DNA from 2 places in the Azospira sp. I09 genome. Region 1 is predicted to be linked to the other one. Evidence: riboswitches for the same ligand, from Rfam matches in the RefSeq annotation. Region 1 holds a riboswitch; the other holds the start of a gene.
The links. A riboswitch is a leader RNA that binds a small molecule or an ion and turns the genes downstream of it on or off. The one in region 1 is predicted to bind S-adenosylhomocysteine.
Positions count from the first base shown of each region.

Region 1 (3,802 bases):
CCGACCCATCGTCTGCAGGCCGCCTCCGGCAAGGGAGACGGCCCGGCTACGGCTTAGTAGCGGTAGTGGTCGGCCTTGTAGGGGCCTTGCACGGGCACGCCGATGTAGTCGGCCTGCTGCTGGGTGAGGGTGGTCAGCTGCACGTTGAGGGTCTTCAGCTGCAGGCGGGCCACCTTCTCGTCCAGGTGCTTGGGCAGGGTGTAGACACCCACCGGGTAATCGGCAGTCTTGGTGAACAGCTCGATCTGGGCGATGGTCTGGTTGGCGAAGGAGGAGCTCATCACGTAGCTGGGGTGGCCGGTGGCACAACCCAGGTTCACCAGGCGGCCCTTGGCCAGCAGGATGATGCGCTTGCCGTCGGGGAAGATGACGTGATCGACCTGGGGCTTGATCTCTTCCCACTGGTACTTTTCCAGGGAAGCGACGTCGATTTCGTTGTCGAAGTGGCCGATGTTGCAGACGATGGCGTTGTTCTTCATCTTCACCATGTGGTCATGGGTGATGACGTGGAAGTTGCCGGTGGTGGTGACGAAGATGTCGGCCTTGTCGGCAGCGTATTCCATGGTGACGACGCGGTAGCCTTCCATGGCGGCCTGCAGGGCGCAGATCGGGTCGATCTCGGTGACCCAGACCTGGGCGGAGAGGGCGCGCAGGGCCTGGGCGGAACCCTTGCCCACGTCGCCGTAGCCGCAGACCACGGCGATCTTGCCGGCCACCATGACGTCGGTGGCGCGCTTGATGCCGTCCACCAGGGATTCGCGGCAACCGTAGAGGTTGTCGAACTTGGACTTGGTGACGGAATCGTTCACGTTGATGGCGGGGAACTTGAGGTCGCCGCGGGCGTGCATCTGGTACAGGCGGTGCACGCCGGTGGTGGTCTCTTCGGTAACGCCCCTGATCTTTTCCAGACGCACGGAGTACCAGGTGGGGTCCTGGGCCAGCTTGGCCTTGATGGCGGCGAAGAGGATGGTCTCTTCTTCGGAACCGGGCTTGGCCAGGACGGAAATGTCCTTCTCGGCCTTGGCGCCCAGATGCAGCAGCAGGGTGGCATCGCCGCCGTCGTCCAGGATCATGTTGGAATAGCCACCGTCGGCCCATTCGAAGATGCGGTGGGTGTAGTCCCAGTACTCGGTCAGGGTCTCGCCCTTGACGGCGAAGACGGGGATGCCGGCAGCGGCGATGGCGGCAGCGGCGTGATCCTGGGTGGAGAAGATGTTGCAGGAAGCCCAGCGCACTTCGGCACCGAGAGCCACCAGGGTCTCGATCAGCACCGCGGTCTGGATGGTCATGTGCAGGGAGCCGGTGATGCGGGCGCCCTTCAGGGGCTGGCTCTTGGCGTACTCCTCGCGGATGGCCATGAGACCGGGCATTTCGGTCTCGGCAATCTTGATTTCCTTGCGGCCCCAGGCGGACAGGCCCAGGTCGGCGATCACGTAATCTTTGAATTCAGCCACAGCAGTGCTCCTTAAGAACTGTGGCCGGGGAGGGGAGGGAGTGCGATAGCAGGGCTCACCTGGCCCCCTGCGCCCGGCAGGGTTGTAAAGGTGAGCGCCGTTGAAACTGGTCTCCCCTGGCGGGGCAGACATCCGAGCCTGGGACCTTGCCGGCCTCGCAGCGCTCCTCGGAAGTGGCGGATTATAGACGGAAATACCGGTCGGGGAAATTCCCCGGCCGGCCCTCCCGCACCGGGCTCAGGCCGCCGCCGTGCTCCAGATTTCGTCCACGTTGCCAATACCCCACTTGGCCGGGTCCTCCCGGCCGGCGATCTTGTCGTGCACGCCGGGACGGGACAGATCCAGCAACTCCGGCGCAATGTGGGCATTGGACTTGGTGGAAAAGAATACCTTGACCCGGGGCGCCAGCAGGGACTTCTCGCTCTGCTCCACCACCACCCCCAGCCGCCCCGATTCGAGGCGGACGAAGGAGCCGATGGGGTAGATACCCAGGCTCTTGACGAAGGCCTGGAAGACCCGCGGATCGAAATGCCCGTCGGCCCACTCGGCCATCTTCTTGATCGATTCGGCCGGGTCCCAGCCGGCCTTATAGGGGCGGTTGGAGGTAATGGCGTCATAGACGTCGCAGACCGCCCCCATCTTGGCCAGCAGGCTGATCTCGTCGCCCTTGAGGCCCTTGGGGTAGCCGCCGCCGTTCATCTTTTCGTGGTGGTGCAGGCAGACGTCCAGTGCCTCCGGCGGCACCCCCTTGCCTTCCAGCAAGACCTTGTGCCCTTCGGCGGGGTGGGTCTTGATGACCGCAAATTCTTCGTCGGTCAGCTTGCCCGGCTTGTTGAGGATTTCGGCCGGGATGAAGGCCTTGCCCATGTCGTGCAGCAGGCCGGACAGGCCCGCCAGACGGGTCTGCTGCTCGTCCAGGCCGAGCTGGCGGGCCAGGGCCACCATCAGGGCGCAGACGGCGACCGAGTGCATGTAGGTGTAATCGTCGGCCGTCTTCAGGCGGGCCAGGCTGATCAGGGCACCGGGATTGCGGGCCACGGAATCGGCGATCTCCTCCACCAGCACCTGGGCCTGCTCCGCATCCACGGCCTTGCCCATGCGGGCCTCCTGGAACATGGACACCACGGCCTTCTTGGCGCTGTTGCAGATTTTCGCCGCCCGCTGCATCTCCACCGCGGTGCTGGTGCGCTCCAGGGAGCGGGTGGCCTGGGCCTCCCGCACCTGTTCCTCGGCCACCAGGGCCTCGGACTCGGTCTCGCTGATGGCCGCCTCGCCGGCTTCCACGTCCAGCCCCTTGCCGGCATCGATCCAGACTTCGGTGATGCAGCTGGCGCGAATGGCGCGGATGTCCTCCGGGTCCTTCAGGACGAAGGAGTTGCGCCAGAACGGATGATCGATCCAGGCGCCACAGAAGGACTTGAGATACATGCCGACACGCAGTTGTTCGACATGGATTTTCTTGAGCATGGGGGACGGGCAGGAGGCGGAAAACCTCCATTTTATGCCCAGGGGAAGGCGAATTGCGGAAATTACCCCCGCCCCTGGGAATCACCCCAGGGGCGGGGACCAAGGCACTAGGGCTGGGCGGCCTTGGCGGCCTCCAGGTTTTCCCGCATGAAACGCTTGTTGATCTTGCCGATGCTGGTACGGGCCAGGGTCTTGACGAAGGAAACCTGCATCAGCACCCCGTAGCGGGAGACCCCCAGGGTTTCCGCCAGGTGGGCGGCATGGTTGCGGATGGCGTGCTCGGTGACCTGGCCTTCCATTTCCGGCTTCAGTACCACCAGGGCCAGGGGCCGCTCGCCCCACTTCTCGTCCTTGACCCCGATCACCGCCACCTCGTGCACCGCCGGGTGCTGGCCGATGATGTCTTCCAGCTGCAGGGAGGAGGTCCACTCGCCACCGGTCTTGATCACGTCCTTGATGCGGTCGGTGATCTGGATGGAGCCGTTGGCGTCGATGTTGCCGATGTCGGCGGTGTGCAGGTAGCCCCCACCCCACAGCTCTTCGGCCGCCGCCGGATCCTTCAGGTAGTCCTGGGTCAGCCAGGGGGAGCGCACCACCAGTTCGCCGACGGCCTGGCCGTCGTGGGGCTGGGGCCGCATTTCCGGATCGACGATGCGCAGGTCCACCAGGGGCAGGGGCAGGCCGGTACGGGCGCGCAGGGCAGCCTGCTCGGCCAGGGGGGCCTGCAGCTTGGCCGTGGGCAGGTGGGCCACGGACAGGATGGGACAGGTCTCCGACATGCCATAGCCGGTGAAGACGTCGATCCCCTTTTCCAGGGCCGCCACCGCCATGGCCTGGGGCAGGGCGGAGCCGCCGATCATAACCTTCCAGCCGGACAGGTC
Region 1 is NZ_AP021844.1:2,389,412-2,393,213, forward strand. Features, by position in the region: gene ahcY (adenosylhomocysteinase) at 54-1,454, opposite strand; S-adenosyl-L-homocysteine riboswitch at 1,540-1,629, opposite strand; gene AZSP09_RS11195 (HD-GYP domain-containing protein) at 1,692-2,921, opposite strand; gene AZSP09_RS11200 (fatty acid--CoA ligase) at 3,029-3,802, opposite strand, start outside.

Region 2 (3,802 bases), 130 kb from region 1:
GGGCAGGTTTTCACGAATCCAGCGGGTGGCGTTGATGAAGTCCACCGCGTAGTTGTCGTGCTCCTCGATACCCGTGGCGATGGCGAAGATGTTGGGGTCGAAAATGATGTCCTGGGCCGGGAAGCCAATACCGACCAGCAGCTCGTAGGCCCGCTTGCAGATCTCGGTCTTGCGCGCGTAGGTGTCGGCCTGGCCCTTCTCGTCGAAGGCCATGACGATGACGGCGGCACCGTAGCGGCGGGCCAGCTTGGCCTGCTCCAGGAACTTGGCCTCCCCTTCCTTCATGGAAATGGAGTTCACGATGCCCTTGCCCTGGATGCATTTGAGGCCGGTCTCGATCACCTCCCACTTGGAGGAGTCGAGCATGATGGGCACCCGGGAAATATCCGGCTCCGAGGCGATCAGCTTGAGGAACTTCTCCATGGCGGCCACGGAATCCAGCATGGCCTCGTCCATGTTGATGTCGATGACCTGGGCGCCGTTCTCCACCTGCTGCCGGGCCACTGCCAGGGCATCGTCGTAGCGGCCTTCCAGGATCATGCGGGCGAAGGCCTTGGAGCCGGTGACGTTGGTGCGCTCGCCCACGTTCACATAGAGGCTGTCGGGGCCGACGTTGAAAGGCTCCAGGCCGGAGAGGCGCAGCTGGGGCTCGATCGCCGGAATGGCCCGGGGGGCGATGCCGGCCACCATCTTGGCGATGGCGGCGATGTGGTCCGGCGAGGTGCCGCAGCAGCCGCCGACGATGTTCACGAAGCCGTGCCTGGCCCAGTCGGCGATTTCCTCGGCCAGCTGTTCCGGCGTCTCGTCGTAGCCGCCGAAGGCGTTGGGCAGGCCGGCGTTGGGGTGGGCGGAGACGAAGCAGTCGCACACCCGGGACAGCTCCTCCACGTACTGGCGCAGTTCCTTGGCGCCGAGGGCACAGTTGAGGCCGAAGGAGAGGGGCTTGATGTGGTTCAGCGAGTTCCAGAAGGCCTCGGCGGTCTGGCCCGAGAGGGTGCGGCCGGAGGCGTCGGTGATGGTGCCGGAGATCATCACCGGCCAGCGGCGGCCCACCTTGTCGAAGAAGGTCTCGATGGCGAACAGGGCGGCCTTGGCGTTGAGGGTGTCGAACACCGTCTCCACCAGAAGGATGTCGGCGCCGCCGTCGGTGAGGCCGCGGATGGCTTCCAGGTAGTTTTCCACCAGCTCGTCGAAGGTGACGTTGCGGTAGCCCGGGTCGTTCACATCCGGGGAGATGGAGGCGGTGCGGCTGGTGGGGCCGAGCACCCCGGCGACGAAGCGGGGCTTGGCCGGGTTCTTTGCCGTGAATTCGTCGCACACTTCCCGGGCCAGCTTGGCGCCGGCCACGTTCAGTTCGTAGACGATGGCTTCCAGCTTGTAGTCGGCCTGGGACACCTTGGTGGCGTTGAAGGTGTTGGTTTCCAGGATGTCGGCGCCGGCCGCCAGGTATTCGGCGTGGATGCCGCGGATGACCTCGGGGCGGGTCAGCAGCAGCAGGTCGTTGTTGCCCTTCAGGTCGTGGGCGTGGTCGGCGAAGCGGGTCCCGCGGTAGTCCTTCTCGGTCAGCCCGTGGCGCTGGATCATGGTGCCCATGGCGCCGTCCAGGATCAGGAGGCGCTGCTGGAGAAGGGCGGAGAGTTCGGAGCTGCGGTCGGGCTGCATGGATTACCTCGGCGTTTCAGTATTCACCGGCCGGGCGCCGCCACTTTGCATGCTGGAAAAGCAAACGGCGCCACAAACCATTTCGGGGGTTTGCGAGCGCCGTTGATCGTTGCCGAGCCTGGCCCGGCGTCCGGAAAAAACCGGTCGGGTCGCAGCGCTCCTCGGCAGGGTCGCAAGTTTACTTTTTGCGGCCCCCGCTGCCAAGCAAAACTTGATAAAAAACAGGGGGCTCCGTGCCGATCGGCGACTTCAGGCCTTCGCTTCCACCCGCCGGGAGGTGCCGCTGACCCGGCCGTCCGCACCGAAGTGCACGTGGAAGTGGGTTTCGTCGCTGGCGGGGATGCCGGCGATGCGCCAGTCCCACACGGTTTCCGGCTTCAGGGGAAAGTGGTTGATGCTGCCCGGCCGGCCCAGGATGCGCCGCACCTGCTCCTGGCTCATGCCCTTTTCGATGCGGGCGAAGTTGGCCTCGGTCAGCACCTGTTCCACCGAGCGCAGGATGCGGTCGGGGCCCAGGGTGATCATGTAGGTGTCCACCCCGGCCGGGCCCCGGGGATATTCCCAGGTCAGGCTGCCGTCCTCGTTGTGCCATTCCATGGCGGGGGTGCCGAAGCGGTCCCGCACTTCCAGGTCGGTGGAGGTGCCGGGTTTCAGGTCCTGCAGGGCCAGGTAGTCGCAGCCCGCCAGGGAGAGGCCCAAAAGCAGGGCCAGGACGGCCAGGGGACGGCCCTTCACGGGGCGGCCTCGGTGAATTGCAGGCGCACCCGCTCCGCCTCCAGCTGGGCGTCGCCTTCGGTGTCGGCGAAGGTGGCGGCGATGCTGCGGAAATCCTCGGCCACCTGGAGGAAGGCGTCCACCATGTCCGGATCGAAGTGCTTGCCGCGCCCTTCGCTGATGATCTGTACCGCCTGCTCATGGGGGAAGGGGGGCTTGTACACCCGGCGGCTGATGAGGGCGTCGTAGACGTCGGCCACCGCCATGAGCCTGGCCGCCACCGGAATCTCGTCGCCCCGCAGGCCCAGGGGGTAGCCGCTGCCGTCCCATTTCTCCTGGTGCGCATAGGCGATGTCCCGGGCGAAGCGGAGGAAGGTGTTGGGCGAGTTGAGCCGCACTTCGGCGTGGAGGATGGCGTCCCGGCCCAGGGTGGTGTGGGTCTTCATGATCTCGAACTCTTCCGGGGTCAGCTTGCCCGGCTTGAGCAGGATGCGGTCGGGAATGCCCATCTTGCCGATGTCGTGCAGGGGTGCGGACTTGTACAGCAGCTCGATGTTGGCGTCGCTGAGGAAGGCGGCGAAGCGGGGGTGGCCCTGCAGCTGCCGGGCCAGGATGCGCACGTAGTTCTGGGTGCGGCGGATGTGGTTGCCGGTTTCGTTGTCCCGGGTTTCCGCCAGGGAGGCCATGGCCATGATGGTCACGTCCTGGATCATGGAAACCTCCTGGGTGCGGCGCTGCACCTCGCTCTCCAGGTAGGCGTTCTGGTCCTTGAGGAAATCCTTGGCGGCCTTCAGGGTGAGGTGGGTGTGCACCCGGGCGAGGAGGATGGGCGGGCTCACCGGCTTGGTGATGTAGTCCACCGCGCCCAGCTCGAAGCCATGGCGCTCGTCCTCGATCTGGCTGCGGGCGGTGAGGAAGATGAAGGGAATGTCCCGGGTGGCCGGGTCGGCCCGCAGGCGCCGGGCCACTTCCAGGCCGTCCATGTCCGGCATCATGATGTCGAGCAGGATCAGGTCCGGCGGCGGCGTGCCGGCGGCCACCCGCAGGGCCCGCTCGCCGTTGTTGGCCACCTTGATGGCGTAGCGGTCCTGCAGCAGCTCGGCCATCAGGGTCAGGTTGTCCGGGGTGTCGTCCACCACCAGGATCACGGGCCGGGTCGTGAAGTCCAGATTGAGGCTCATGGCATCCCTCCCTAGAGATGGGCCCGGGCGATGTTGAGGGCCCGGTCGTAATCATAATCGGCAATGGCCTTTTCCAGACCCGTCAGGTCCGCCGGCGGCAGCAGCCCGGCCAGGAGGGCGCGGCTTTCCCGGAACAGCTGGCCGGCGTGGATTTCGCTGGCTTCCAGCTGTTCCGCCAGCTCGGCCAGCAGCTGGCGGGCCCGGTGGCGCTGATCCGCATCCAGGGGGGCTGCCTGGGTCGGCGC
Region 2 is NZ_AP021844.1:2,521,974-2,525,775, reverse strand. Features, by position in the region: gene metH (methionine synthase) at 1-1,662, opposite strand, end outside; S-adenosyl-L-homocysteine riboswitch at 1,750-1,831, opposite strand; gene bamE (outer membrane protein assembly factor BamE domain-containing protein) at 1,912-2,397, opposite strand; gene AZSP09_RS11795 (response regulator) at 2,394-3,557, opposite strand; gene AZSP09_RS11790 (response regulator) at 3,569-3,802, opposite strand, start outside.
Region 2: it holds a riboswitch for S-adenosylhomocysteine, as region 1 does, so the genes downstream of both, metH (methionine synthase) here and ahcY (adenosylhomocysteinase) in region 1, are expected to answer to the same signal.